One region of the Paenibacillus sp. FSL R5-0914 genome, then DNA from elsewhere that is predicted to be linked to it. Evidence: predicted binding sites of a transcription regulator. Region 1 holds the regulator's gene; the other holds the start of a gene.
What was found. Region 1 encodes LexA, which represses DNA repair genes until DNA is damaged. Its sites were predicted from a motif close to CGAACATATGTTCG; they were not measured.
Positions count from the first base shown of each region.

Region 1 (7,395 bases):
AGGCTTATAGGTTCGCATACAAGGTTGCTATCGGACCTATCGGACCGCGATGCAGTTATTGGCCTGAAAAGTACCCAATTATGCTCTAAAGAAGCAACAAGGTTACTGGAGTCCGAAACCCTGCACAAAAGACGATTATTTTGTAAATAACGTCATCTGAGTCCAAAACTCGAAGAAGAGGACTCTCTCCGTTAGTGGAGAAACTAAGTAGACACCAGAAGGGCTGCAATACCAATCGCCACAAGAAATAGCACCTGAGCACATACCCATGATTCCTCGATTATGTGCATTCTCGTCATACATCATTTTAACTTTTCCAATTAGTAGTGCAGAATAATGTTAGAATATCTTATATATAGATATACAATACTTTCCTGGGAGGAGCACTAATATGCGCATTTTCATATATATAGGACTGGCTTTTTTTGTGATCTCTGGTATATGTGTTGGCGGATTTACGACAGGTACTCAGCAAAGAGGGAATTTTTATTCAGAATCCAAAGAAGACCGTAAAATTAAAAACAAAGTAGCGAATTGGTCTGCTTTAGGAGGGGTTCTTTCCTTGGCTATAGCTGGACTAGTATATTTGTTGTGATATTTACCACACTCAAATTCAAGAGTGGTAAAGAGTGCAATACATGACTTTTTACTAGAACCTTTAGACCCTTGATGTCGTTGCCGTTGATGTTTTTTATATTTATAGTTCTAGTAAAATGGAATTTAATATAACAGTCACAATTATTCTTATCATCTGACATTATTTTATATTTTTCTTGCAAAGGTATATCTTTCATAGGATAATATGGGTATATTTTCCTAGCAAAAGTTGGAAGTGGATATTATCTGAGAGGAAGTAGAATATTGAAAACAAAGAAACCTTTTTTTAAAAAATGGTGGTTTTGGCTTATTATTGTTTTTGTTGTAATAGGGGTGATTGGATCACAGGGGAATGATAGTGAACCTACAGTATCAAAATCAGAACCAGCAGTGGCAAAGGTAGATGATACTGCAGCAACAGAGAAACCGGTCGAAAAGGAAAAGCCTACCAGCAAGCCTACAGAAGAGCCAAAGGAAACGATGATAACTGAAGTTGGACAAACCATCACAACTAAGAATTTTAAGCTTACAGTTGAATCTCTGGAAAAGCCTAAGGGAAATGATTATGTACAACCATCAGAGGGTAATGAGTTTGTAGAAATCGGAATTATACTTGAGAATATTTCCAGTAAAGATTATATGGTAAGCTCTATGCTAATGTTCAATGCATACCAAGACAGCTTCTCCATAAATGAAGATCTCTTGGCTCATACTTTGGATAGTCAAGTAGGAACAATGGACGGCGCTTTAGCTGCAGGAAAGAAAATTCGTGGCAAACTAGCTTACCAGCTTCCTAAGGATTGGAAAGAACTTGAAATCAATACTGATTTTACGGTTTTAAGTTTTAGTTCAGATGGAGAAATCAAAATCGTTCTTCAAAATAAATAGGATATTTCACATATAAGAGTCTCGCCAAAGCTGGCGGGGCTTTTTTTATTATTAAACCTGATAATCTGCATTTACATAAAGTACCAAACCGATTATATTGAAAGAAAAGCGTAATGGATGAGGGGTGTTATATTTGGCGAAGATTTTTAATGAAAATACAGTTTCATTTAAACAAAAGTTATCTCCGATCCCTGAGTTTGCTTGGCATACGAGTGAGAGGTTAGCTGAGATCGCAAATTCTAAACATCTTGTCTTCGACATAAGATCGCTTGATCCAGATAAGTATTCCTTTCCTTATCATTTTCATAGAAACGCTGAAGAAATATTTGTGATTTTGACGGGAAAAGCGATGTTAAGAACTCCCGAGGGTTTTAGTGAGGTTTCTGAAGGTGATGTACTATTTTTTGAAATAGGACCTGAAGGAGCGCATCAACTTTATAATCATACGGATGCCCCTTGCAAGTATCTTGATCTCCGAACGAACCAGGGCATAGATGTTTGCGAATATCCGGACTCAGGTAAAATCAACATTCTCCCCTATCAAGAAATTTATCAGGCGGATCAACAAGCGGACTATTATAAAGGAGAAGAGCAGGTAAGGGAGAAATGGAACGGAATGGAGGATCACACTTGATTCAAGATCGATGGTTCACAGTCACGAAAATTGATCCAATTACTTATGCAATCAGTGAATATGGACATTGGGAAAAGGTGCACTCTTTTTTGTTGTTAGGGAAAGAACAAGCGGTGTTGATTGATACGGGATTAGGCATCGATAATATAAAAAGAATAACGGATCAGTTAACGGATTTACCTATCGCTGTCATCACTACGCATGTGCATGCAGACCATATAGGCAGTCATGGACAATTTGAGACGATCTATGTTCATAAAGAGGATGAGGATTGGCTAATTAATGGAATACGAGGTTTGACCCTTGCCCAGATCAGAAAAGATATGAGCCGAGATATTACTCTTCCTGTTCCTGAGACATTTGATCCTAATAGGTATACGCCTTATCAAGGGAAACCAACAGCTCTATTGCGAGAGGGAGATGTGCTTAATTTAGGCGGGCGTAGATTAGTAATTTACCACACACCGGGTCATTCGCCAGGTCATATTAGCATCTTTGATCATGCCAACGGGTATCTGTTTACAGGGGATTTGTTGTATGATGTTACGCCAATTTATGCTTTTTATCCCTCTACTAGTCCGGCAGATTTAGTGGCTTCTTTAGAAAAGATTGCGCAAATTCCAAATGTATCTCAAGTATTCGGCTCTCATAATACGTTGGGTCTAGATCCAGCTATTTTGCAAGAGGTTATGAAGGCAGTTCGTGAACTACGTGAACGGGATCTTGTCGCTCATGGTACGGGCATTCACCGATTTAACGGATTTAGTGTGCAATTTTAAAATGAATGTTGGATGCAGCGAAAACGGCCCTCTCAAAAGGACCGTTTTTTTGTCTTTCCTTAAGGTTTTCAAAATTTCTAATTGGGAAAGGTAAAGTGAAGTAATAATAGGCGGAAGGGGGGCATTCATTCGGATACGATCGACCTGAAGAAAGCATGTAATTGTTGGACTTGGGAGTAAGCTTCTTTGTATTGATTATCGGATTGTTGAATGGGCAATAAGCCTGGCAAGAAGGAAATACTATACACAGGTATTTCATTGCTGTTCATGTATATTTTAAGCGTAAGTTCCTCAATAACATCAGCCTCTTCGTCAAAGCTATTAACCACATTAATATCCGCACTTGAAGCAGTTGATTTGCTGTTTTGTTGTCGTTTAGATACTTTTGAAAGGGTTAGTGCGTTAACAACAATCTCTGATCCCATTATATTGTCGAACGAGTATAGCTTTGCTATTGCTTTTTTGCTTGTTTTCGGATTGCTGGTACCTATTGCTATTTTTTTATAAGGTTCATTAAGGGCGATCAAGTGAGATTGATTGGGCGGAATGAATGTTTTGGTGAATATAATATTAAAAGATGAGGTTGCGTTTAACAGCTTAGAAAGTTCAGAAGAAGTAGATAGTTTTTTTAATTCTATAATAACGGCACTTAGAATTAAGACTCCTCCTACAATGGCAAACATATACATTAAGAAAATCAGCATGTAATCACACCTCCAATGATCTCAGTAGAGCAAGATTTATTGCTTATTGAAAGATATGCCTGAATTCTCTCTACTAGTATCTGTTAAGAGCGAAAATCGTGGGAATTTAGGAAACGACTACTGATTAGAAAAGAGAAAGCACCCAGAGATCTGCCGATTTTGCAAGCTGAGTGCAAAATTGGGGCAACTGCTGGAGTGCTTTGTTGAGAGCTTTTTAAAATAAATATGTCAAGATCATAAGAAATTGAAGGCTGTGATTTGATCAGTATAAACAATTAGCTGTTTGTATTCGATCGGAGATTCATAGTGAGTATAGGGTCTTACAGAAACATCATTAAGGACTACAAAGTTATAGCTGAAATTTTTATCGGGATGTTCCGCACCTAAATAAGATATGTATTCATCTACAATGACATCATCCATTAGAGATTTTAAGTCAAAAACATCCTCTTTATTGGAGGTGGAAGGGGAGATGGTCCCTTGAATACTGCCGAATGAGGTGAGTAAATTTACTTTTTTTCCACCCGCTTGATCGTTATTTAACAATAAGCCAGAGAGTTTAACAAGTGCATCGACTTTAAAATCGACGAGGGTTCTAATTTTTGAGTTGTTCAAAACGAGACACTTCCTTTCAATTTGAAATCCTGTTAACATTATTCGACATATAACCACATAATTCCTATTAGGTCATCAAAAATACATAAATACAAACACGCCCCCTCCATTGAACCATGAGTGAGGCGTGTTTATCTATAGAGATAGATTTAATTCCTGATCGTTACTCGTGTTCCAATCGGTACAATCGCAGCTAGTGCTAACACATCTTCATTGTACATACGAATACAACCGTGGGATACTTCGTGCCCTATGGATGAGGGATCATTATTTCCATGTATCCCATAGTGAGGCTTAGATAGCCCCATCCAAAAGACCCCAAATGGACCACCTGGATCGGGTTGTTTGTTGATGATTGTGAATTCACCGAGTGGTGATTGAGTTAACATTTTACCGATTCCGACTGGGAAGCCCCTGATCACAATGTCGTTATCAAGAAGATAAAGCATACGCTGCGTCAGATCAACTATAATCCGGTAATTTGGCATTGTGCAACACTCCTTTCTAATTAAGATATGAGGAGGATGCCTAAACGGTTATTCATTAAAAATGGTCATTTTAGCCTATGAGAACAAATGTTCTGTAATTGATAAATGGAGTTTGATAACAATAAAAAAGCTATTCTGCATTTGCAGAACAGCTTTTTTAAAAAAATAAAAGAAAGTATATATTTTTACGATATACCCTATCCTTATACTTCTCGTAGAAACGGATACCGTCCTTTAGGACGGTATCCGTTTTCGCTAGGTAGGAGTGCAAACTTAGTGGATATCTCGAAATAATCCGATAACTCTGCCGAGAATGGTTACGCGATTAAGGCGAAGAGGCTCGTACGCCGGATTCTCCGGCTGAAGACGTATATGATCACGTTCTTTATAAAAAGTCTTAACGGTTGCTTCATCTTCTTCGGTCATAGCTACAACGATATCTCCGTTATCAGCCGTTTGTTGTTGACGAACAATAACATAGTCGCCATTCATAATCCCAGCTTCGACCATACTGTCACCTTGAACCGATAACATAAATACTTTGTTATCTCCAACATAGTGAGTTGGAAGCGGGAAGTAGTCTTCAATATTCTCAGTAGCAGTGATAGGAACCCCGGCGGTAACCTTACCTACGACAGGAATGCGAGCGACGGTTTGCGCGAAATGATGGACATTCTCGGAATCCTCTTGGCCAAGCAATTCTATCGCACGAGGCTTCGTTGGATCTCGACGGATAAGTCCCTTCTTCTCTAGCCGATCTAAATGACCGTGAACTGTGGAGCTGGAAGCAAGACCAACAGCTTCTCCAATCTCCCGGACGGAAGGAGGATAACCCTTGCTGCGGACTTCGCTACGTATAAATTCCAGGATCGCCAGCTGGCGACTTGAAATCTTTGACATTGGAATCAACCCCATATAGTAATGTTTGGGAAAATTATAACATAGAACTACCGTTCGCACAAACATAAGTTCTAACTATTATAAATATTAATTCGAAAGAGTTAATAAATGGTAGTCTTGTATTGATTGCGTTTCCTTCATCTAAACGATAAGAGTGATTCTTTATATGAAGAATATGGTAAATATTAACCTCTGAAAAAAAGAGAACAATTGTTCTAAAATAGTATTGAAGAAAACACATGTTCGTGTTATTATAATTTCAAAAGTAAGAACAAGTGTTTGGAGGATGATATTCATGTTAAAATACAGTACATACCGTAGCATCTACGATAAAGCCCCAGTGGTTGAATCTTTAGGACATAATCCTATTACCCGTTATTCAGCTCAGATTAAAGAGATTACAGAGTTTTTGCTTGAAGGCTTGATGCGTTTGTTCCGTAGAGATTTTGTTATTAAACTGACATTGATCATCGTGCTCGTACTATCAGGACTTACAGTAGTAGGTAATGTATTTGCAGGATCTACTACTTTAATGAAGGATGAGAAGCGCGTAGTGGTTGAACGTGGAGATACACTTTGGAGTATTGCTCTTGAGAATAAACCTTCTGATATGAAAACGGCTGTATATATAGAAGGAATTAAAAAATCCAATGGCATTAAAGGTAGTCAGATTAATGCTGGAGATATTCTCACTTTACCTATATATTAATATTCTAAGAACATAATAAGAGGACATGAAGAGCTTGCAGGGAGTAAACCTTGACAAGCTCTTTTTCTCATGGCAGAGTTAGAATTAATTTATAAGGGGAGGGAAAGTTTTGAATATTGATGAGTTGGTCGCGCGTATTAACGAATTGGCACGCAAACAGAAGAGCGTAGGCCTTAATCAAGAGGAAACGGCGGAACGCGCCAAGCTTCGTGAAATTTATTTGGGGAATATTCGCAATAACTTCCGAGCACAATTGAATACGATTGAATTGGTTGATAATGATGAGCATGAACAAGGTAACAAGGGGCGTAAGCATTAACACCCTGTTCCTTTTCATAGATATTACTGGATGACTAGGGGGAACGCATATGGCCCGTTCTTGGGAAAGAATGGTTCAACGCAACACGCAGCAAATTAATAAGCAAAGAAAGAAACAGGGGAAGGAAACGATTTACGCATCTAAATCTAAATCTCCTGGTAAGAACAGTGAAACCTTTAAAGGCCGTAACATTGCATTTCCATTAGTGTTATTAGTGCTTGGTACTATGTTTTGGATGGTTGGTTCAGTGGACCAGGCCAAAGGTAATGGTATGCTTATGAACTGGCTAGGAGTCGTTTTGTACTACTTACTAGCGGCACTTCTGTTCTTCCGACGTCCGTACTTGAAGGTAGAGAATGCTAGACTATCTACTATAAAATTCAACCGCGAACGTTATCTGCCAGCTTCTGATATTGAGAAAATCATCCTTTCGCGTGGAGCTGTTGTAATTAAGCATAAAGGCAAACGCACGAAATGGATTTTTACCAGACTTATGAATCGTTATGATACCAATGCAATGGGGACTCGACTGGAAGCATTCGCAAAAGCTCACCAAATTGAAGTAGTTCACGAATAGAAATTAACCAGCCATGGGAGAGGGAGACCTGTAATGCCAATTTCCGCCGTACTATTTGACCTTGATGATACACTGCTCTGGGATGATCGGAGCGTTAATGAAGCATTTCGTTCTGCATGTGAAGCCGCTGGGGATACGATTGATCCACAAGAACTGGAACTTGCGGTGCGTAAAGAAGCCATTGG
Region 1 is NZ_JBBORH010000002.1:1,368,402-1,375,796, reverse strand. Features, by position in the region: gene MKX60_RS22235 (DUF5316 family protein) at 392-595, shown strand; gene MKX60_RS22230 (DUF4352 domain-containing protein) at 862-1,485, shown strand; gene MKX60_RS22225 (cupin domain-containing protein) at 1,619-2,119, shown strand; gene MKX60_RS22220 (MBL fold metallo-hydrolase) at 2,116-2,898, shown strand; gene MKX60_RS22215 (hypothetical protein) at 3,024-3,602, opposite strand; gene MKX60_RS22210 (hypothetical protein) at 3,837-4,217, opposite strand; gene MKX60_RS22205 (L,D-transpeptidase) at 4,367-4,705, opposite strand; gene lexA (transcriptional repressor LexA) at 4,979-5,605, opposite strand; gene MKX60_RS22195 (LysM peptidoglycan-binding domain-containing protein) at 5,901-6,314, shown strand; gene MKX60_RS22190 (DUF896 domain-containing protein) at 6,424-6,633, shown strand; gene MKX60_RS22185 (hypothetical protein) at 6,683-7,210, shown strand; gene MKX60_RS22180 (HAD family hydrolase) at 7,244-7,395, shown strand, end outside.

Region 2 (7,395 bases), on a different contig from region 1:
TTTTCAATTCTTGTAACCTTAGCCCCAGTGTAGACTCCAATCCCTCTGTCCATAGCTATTTCTTTTATTTCTGCTGAGACTTCCGCATCCACCATGGTCAAAAGCCTATCACAAAACTCAATGACATTTACTTGAATTCCAAAATTGGAATAGATGAAGGCAAACTCCATGCCTATTACACCACCGCCAATAATGGTGATAGAACTTATATTCTCCTTATGTTTAAGGGCCGATGTACTGTTTAGAACAAAATTATGATCTATCCCCGGTAAATTAATATTGGCAATTTTTGAACCTGTTGCAATAATGGTATCCGTCGCTTCTATGGTATACTCATCTTTTCCATTCTTGACAAGAACCTGTTTGTCATTTACAAAGGATGCGCTACCTCTGATAATTCTCACATTATTTTTTGAAAGCAAGTAATCTATCCCTGAAACCAATGTATTCTTGATCTCATCCTTCTTATCAATTACTTTAGCCATATCAAGCTGAATATCTTTAACCGTAATGCCAAAATCTTCGGCCTTCATTATATTATGAAAGACCTCCGAGGATTTAATCAAAGCCTTGGTCGGAATACAACCTACATTAAGGCAGGTTCCACCCATAGACAATTTTTCTACAATAACCGTTTTAATTCCACGTTTAGCAGCATAGATGGCCGACACATACCCCCCTGGTCCCGCCCCAATAATTAACAGGTCTGCTTGCAACTGCTCCTTTTTACCGTAAATCATTCCTCCAAAATAATCCAGCTTAGGTTTTTCTTTTCCTGCATTTTCAGCAGTAACTTTAAATAAACACTGGCCTAACTCAATTTCTTGTCCTTCTTCAACCAGAATCTCATTTATAACGCATTTATATTTTGAATTAAACGGGGAATTGCCCTTTTTACTCTCCAATTGCAATAAGGTCTGGCCCACCGAAACTGATTCTCCGACAGAAATGTTGATCTTTCCCACTCTTGATTTTTTTTCATGCCCAGTAAGCTGTTCAAGTTTTATATCCACATAAATTCCCCCTAGTCTGCTGTGTAGTTTTATTCACATTTACCGTATCCATTAATTTGGCAACCTCCGCCAATTGCGCAGAGATTGCCAATGAAATGACATCATTACTTGAAATCTTGTTCAAATTCATCAATAGAATCTTTAAGTAATGTGACTGAATACGCCATGCTAGGTCCACCGCCGAAGGCAACAGCAACCATAGCAGATTCAAGGATCTGCTCCCTGGTCGCTCCTGCTTCCAAGGCTTTATAAACGTGAAACACTATGCAGTACTCGCAACGATTATACGCGCCAATCGCTACACTGATCAGTTCTTTTGTTTTGGTGTCTAAGGCACCATCAGCATAATTGGTTCCCAGCAAATTCATAAATGCATTTACGCTGTCCCCATTAGTCTCAGCTAGAGTAGCTAACCCGCTTGTAAAATCATGAAGCATTTGTCTTACATCCTTCTTCAATTGAATCCCATCCTTTTCATGTGAATTATTTCACTTATGATTTCATAATAATACTTTACACTGCAATAGTTGCTATGTAAAGTATTTACGTAAAAAAAACCCTCCTTATAATAATATCGAACGATTTAGTGGATTTTTGACAAATTATGAACCATCTTATCTAATACTGTCGTAAAAATATGCAGTTCTTCCTGGGATATTCCATTTGTTGCATCATCATGAAAATTTTGACCTATCGGAAGCAACTCAGCTCTTAGAGCTTCGCCCTCTTGCGTTAGATTAATTCTGATTATTCTTCTATCTTGAGAATCTCTGACTCTTGAGCATAATTTTTCTCTTTCCATGCGATCAAGAAGCCTGGCTATAGACGATTCATTAACATTCATTTTTTGGGATAGTTCTTTTTGGGATATTCCATCTTTTTCCCCGATAAAAAAAAGGGCCGTCCATTTCACTTTCGTAATTCCAATGTCTTTAAGTCTCCTGTTGAATTCGTCTACTATTTTTTTTGAAGCAGTATTCGTTATGAAACCAATACAATCATTCAAATTAAACATATAATGTCCCTTCCAAAATGGATTGATGTTCTAAAATGGAATTATACCATAGAAATGAGATAGGCTATCTGATATATGGCCATAATCGCCAATGCTTGTCAAAATGATTAAAGTCATTGATAAAGCGACCATAAATTCTTCAAGGCAGCTTTTCCATTTACTTATTAAATTTTGAACCTCAGGAGAAGCAGGAGACTTATCTTTATGTTTCGCCAATTCACGAAATACATTCTCCATGTTACCAAGAACTGCTTCTCTTGTTTCTATAAGTATCATAATAGAAAAAAAACCTTGATTTCTCAAGGTTTTCACTGTGATGCCGAGGACGGGGGTCGAACCCGTACGGTACTCACGTACCGCAGGATTTTAAGTCCTGTGCGTCTGCCTGTTCCGCCACCCCGGCATATTATGTGTTGTTGCTTCATACGATGTTTACGTATAACGCGACAAGAAATATAATATCATGAATATCGATAACGCGCAATCCCTTTTTCAAAAAAAGTTTTATCACATTAAAAATAACCCGCTTCAGCGTGTGCCGACACGGGTTAATAGGCATGTGAATTATCTGCGTTCGTCACTTCTGCTTCTCATTCCGACAAGGCCCAAGAGTCCAAACAATCCGAGCCAGCCCCAGTTAGATCCTCTGCTGGTAGTCCCAGTATTTGTAGTTGTACTGGTTGCCCGATATCTACCGTCCGTTGTAGTGTTGGATAGTGGAGTTATCGTATTTCTGTTGTAGTTATCCCGGGTGTAATTTTCATTGTAGTTATTGGTGTTAGGTCTATAATTTTCCCCTGTGCGAATCTTATCTTTCATAATGCTCTCATGCTGATTCATCGTTCCCGTGGTGCCGTTCATTAGATTGCCTTCCGTATTCATCATCCGAGTGTTATTCACGGTACCATCCATGCCCGTATTCGCGTTCGGGATACCGCCTAAAGCGGCTGACCCGATTGGATTAGCGTAACTAGCTCCCATTATACTCATTGACAGTACAGTACCGCATGCAAGGCTTGTTATCAGCTTATTCACAGTGTTATGCCTCCCTTTATGGTTAGTTATCACTGATAATTTCCCCTTGGGTGGCACTGTCTATACATGAATAGCTTTACTCTTGTACAACATTCACTGTCTTGCTCGCTGCGTCATACGTAACCTTTGCTCCAAGCGCCTCAGCCAGAGCACGCACGGGTACATACGTTACGCCGGTATCAAGAACACCATCCGTAAGTTTAGTGCCGTTTAAGGTTATCGTTACTTTAACGTCTTTGTTCACCTGGTCATCCTCCCCAGTAATTCTTTTTAAAGCTTCATTGACCTGATCCGTCGTAGGACGTTTACCTGCCCGAAGTTGAGTCGTAGTTAAGCCGAAGGCCATTTGCAGATGTGAATAATCTTTAAAAGACGTCCAGTCTCCTCCCCACTCAAGCCCTAGCTGTTTTCCCACCTGTACAACCTCTTGCCAGTCCGCTATTTTATCTTTATCACCATCACGATTCATATCCCAGGAAATACTATTTCCATCCGGCAGCAAAAGCGCAAAATCAAACGCAAGGCCATAATTGTGATAGCTGGTTCCACCCTTGGCGTTGGTAACTATAGGTCCAGGCTTACTTCTCCCCTGCGCATACAAGGCATTTTGTTCAGCAATCGACCGCAATCCCTGAGTAATAACGATGGGCACTCCTCTGGCATAGCTTTGCTGAATCAAAGCCTTCGCCCCTGCTGCCAAAACAGGATGAAGCCCAGCAAGCCTCGCTGCCGATTTGTCCCTCACTTGATCTAAAGTCAGCATAGAATCACCCCTTGGTATAATCAATGATCCCGCTTCCCCATTCGCTTGTACTAATACCCCTCCTTGCCTTAGCATACAAGCATAAACGTCTTCGGCGTCCCTATAAGGAAGGACGATAAGCGTTTAAGCGAGAAATATAAGACATAAAGGATAGGTGTATAACTTATACTTTCTTATATTTTAAAAAAAGACCCCGGTATCCCCGAGATCTCCCCTGAAAAGCACCTACTCATAGCTTCTTCACCTTGGATCATTTCTACAAAAAAGGGCAAAATATTAGCGAAAGGTGGGAACACATATGGACATTCATAGTGATAGCTATAAAGTTGCTGCCCTGAGCGAGCAGGAAGAAGCACTCGAAATTATTCGAAATGCCGAAGCTTCCATTGCACATCTGACCGGCAACCCAACGGTGACCCTAATTGCTTATGAAAAAAGTGAAGTCAGCGGTTCTCAGCATTAGACGATGTAAACCTCCACTAGATCATCTACATTGATCCACTTCCATTCCTCCGCCCACTGCAGCTTAAACTCACGCGAGTGGGTGTGAATGGAAGTCACAAAACCACTAATTGTCGTATTCTCAAAAGGATCAAACAGCACAACAGTGACGCGCACATGACTCCGTAACGATAAAGCAAGTGTACATTCGATCTCCTCCAGCTTCTGCTCATCCAGAATAGGCTTAATGCGGCGCAGCGTCTCTCGTTCATCCCTAATAATTCTTACCTTGTGCTCCGGCAGCATCATTCGACTACTTTCCCACAGTCCGTTTTTCTCCAGCTTTTTGCCCATGGTAACCCCTCCCTAATTTCTATACTTATTCCGCTACATACGAACGTATGTTTGTATTATATCCACACCTTCGCTGAATAATCAATAATCAGGAAAAAGATACCACTTTAAAATCCTCCTCTTTTATCTAAAAGTTGTATAATATTGAATATCTAATTGAGAGGAGCTTTCCACTTGAAAAAAAACAATGCCCTGCTCATCCTAATTCCCGTATTATTCCTATGTCTATACCCCCTCGTATATCGAAGCAGTACCCTCTCAGACCTCACAAAAGGAATCGTAGCTGGCTTATTTATAGGATTGGCAGTGTTACCTCTACTCAAGCTCAAAATCGCATCAAAAAGACGCTGACAGTTGAACTGTTCAGCGTCTAAATTTCGATCTATTCTTGAACTTTCTCTGATTCAGCGGTGGACTGACCATCAGCATCGATGAGTCCTGTTGCTTCTCTTGCTTCATTAAGCTTGGAAATGCCGTATAGCATCGCGACGTCAGCGTTCTGATTCAATTCCTCGAACTTCTCAGCAGTGACCTCTGCGGAATCAGCACCTTGAGAGGCCTGTTCTTTTAGAGAATAAGCACTTTGAAAAGCAATTTTGGACTCATCAAGCAGTTTACGAATGTCTTCGGGCAAGCTAGAGGAAATTTTCACTTTCTCAGCCTGATTGGATAGGTCTGTTGCGGTCTTTTGGAATTCGTTAATCTTCTTCTCCAACTGCTTGTCCGAAAGTTCTCCTGCTGAATAAGCAGCAATAGCTTCGTTGAACTCCGCTAAAGATGATTTTCCTAATTCATCAAGTTTAGACATTTCATTGTAGAAGTTTTGCACGGTTTCCTGCACTTCTTCTTCCGAGGCAGGAGCCGATGAAGTTGAATTATTATTGCTGCAGGCGCTAAGGATGACAGTCAGCATTAGCGTTCCTATTAGTAACATTTTTTTCATTATTTATCCCTCCACTTAACAGAATAATGTCGGTTTGTGTAAAGCGCAAATGAAATTTATGTAAAATGACTATTATGTTATAATTATTTCAATTGTAATCAGGGAAGGAGAGTATTTATGCCTTATTGCACAACCTGCGGATCAGAATATAAGCAGGGCGCTAAATTTTGTGGAGAATGCGGATCTAGCATTGACGGCACTGCTCCAGTGATCGCCCGCCGTCCATCAGCAAATCAAAATGCTACTCAAGAAGTCGTTCTCTGGAAAGGCAAACCAGCCAGTATCTCTGATCGCCTCAAAGGAATCGTACGCCTAAACACGACTACGTACACCATTACAAGCCAGCGCATTATGGTAAAGACCGGACTTATCGGTAAAAATGTCGAAGAAATCGAATTACTGCGTGTACGCGATTTATCCGTAGCACAATCTATCATGGACCGGATGCTCGGCATCGGTACATTAACTGTATTTTCTGATGATGCCTCAGCACCTCAGCTTCTTTTCCGAAAAATCCATGATGCCCAAACCGTCAAAGATGTTCTGCGCAAAGCTGTTCGTGACGAGAAGATCGCCAACAACATTAGCTACCGTGAACAAATCTAAGAACCTTTCACATTAAAAAGCCCCGAAATCCGGGGCTTTTTCGCTAATTTTCCGATGCTCGAATCAGTTCGGATATCGTCTTATGGAAGATAAAAAGCTCCTGCTGGAATAATCCCTTTGGGTTGGCTAGGACTTTCCCACTGCAATACAATTCGCGCGTCCCCCTCATTCTCATAGTACTCCACTTTTATTTCATGTAGCTTGCCAGCTATCAGATTCACACTGCCTTTTCGCTCCTGTCCACTCTGATTCACCCAGCTATCAATGATCAGCCCTCCATCAATCCACACCCGCACCCCGTCATCAGAGGAGGAGTAAATGATATAGGTTTCACTATAGGCTGCAGTCAGTTTTCCACTCCACCGTACAGAGAAAGCGTCGACACGAATGGCTGGATCAGGCGAACCCTGTTTCCACGAAAATTGGATGTTAGCATCGGTTCGCGTCAGCGCAGGTGCGCCGCTAAGAGTCATGTTATTGTAATATTGCCCCCATAGTCCACTCTGCAGCACACTGTCTCCCTTAGCGGCTACAATTGCCGCCTCAGCAGCATACTCTTCCCGCGTGAATACAAAGCTGTCATTCATAAAGGCTCTAATTACCGCATCGGTATTCTTCTCATAAAGAAGCTTGCCCCAGGTCATCTGATAAGACCATTTAGGCTGTGATTTAGATAGTAGTGCAGGGGACGGTAGCTCTCCATTTTCTCCAATCGCGATCACTTTTCCACGACCCAGATCCCATAGACTATCATAGTGACTCCCCTTAAAATCCCCATCATAGATATCTAGTGCCAGCACATCTACTTTGTCACCGCTTGGGTAGTATTCGGCAGGGTCATCACTCCACTGATTTTTGGCGTTTGGGCTCCAGACCCACAATAAATTATGCAGCTTATGATAGCTGGTGAAACGGTCAAACATAAGGTTCCACAGTCCCACGTAGTTGATCTTCTTCCCCCACCAGAACCATCCGCCATTCATTTCATGATACGGCCGCCAGAGCACAGGAACACCTGCATCATTTAGTTTTTTTAAAGAAAGGGCTATCTTATCCAAATCAGCGATCAGTGCGTTGTACTGAGAGGTACCCGGGGTTATATATTTGTCAAAATCAGCGTTGCTTATGCTCGTAGATACGTTATCCCAAGCTGGCGCAGTCCCTGGCAACTGAGCGTGATAGCTAATCGTTACGATTCCACCGGCTTTATACCAGCGAATAGCAC
Region 2 is NZ_JBBORH010000001.1:2,616,298-2,623,692, reverse strand. Features, by position in the region: gene lpdA (dihydrolipoyl dehydrogenase) at 1-1,013, opposite strand, end outside; gene MKX60_RS11550 (carboxymuconolactone decarboxylase family protein) at 1,118-1,471, opposite strand; gene MKX60_RS11545 (MarR family winged helix-turn-helix transcriptional regulator) at 1,597-2,028, opposite strand; gene MKX60_RS11540 (TipAS antibiotic-recognition domain-containing protein) at 2,059-2,304, opposite strand; tRNA gene MKX60_RS11535 (tRNA-Leu) at 2,346-2,431, opposite strand; gene MKX60_RS11530 (WGxxGxxG family protein) at 2,593-3,063, opposite strand; gene MKX60_RS11525 (M15 family metallopeptidase) at 3,140-3,826, opposite strand; gene MKX60_RS11520 (hypothetical protein) at 4,125-4,289, shown strand; gene MKX60_RS11515 (YolD-like family protein) at 4,286-4,621, opposite strand; gene MKX60_RS11510 (hypothetical protein) at 5,004-5,564, opposite strand; gene MKX60_RS11505 (PH domain-containing protein) at 5,682-6,170, shown strand; gene MKX60_RS11500 (glycosyl hydrolase) at 6,251-7,395, opposite strand, start outside.
Region 2: the regulator LexA is predicted to act here: its motif matches at 4,662-4,675, upstream of MKX60_RS11515 (YolD-like family protein).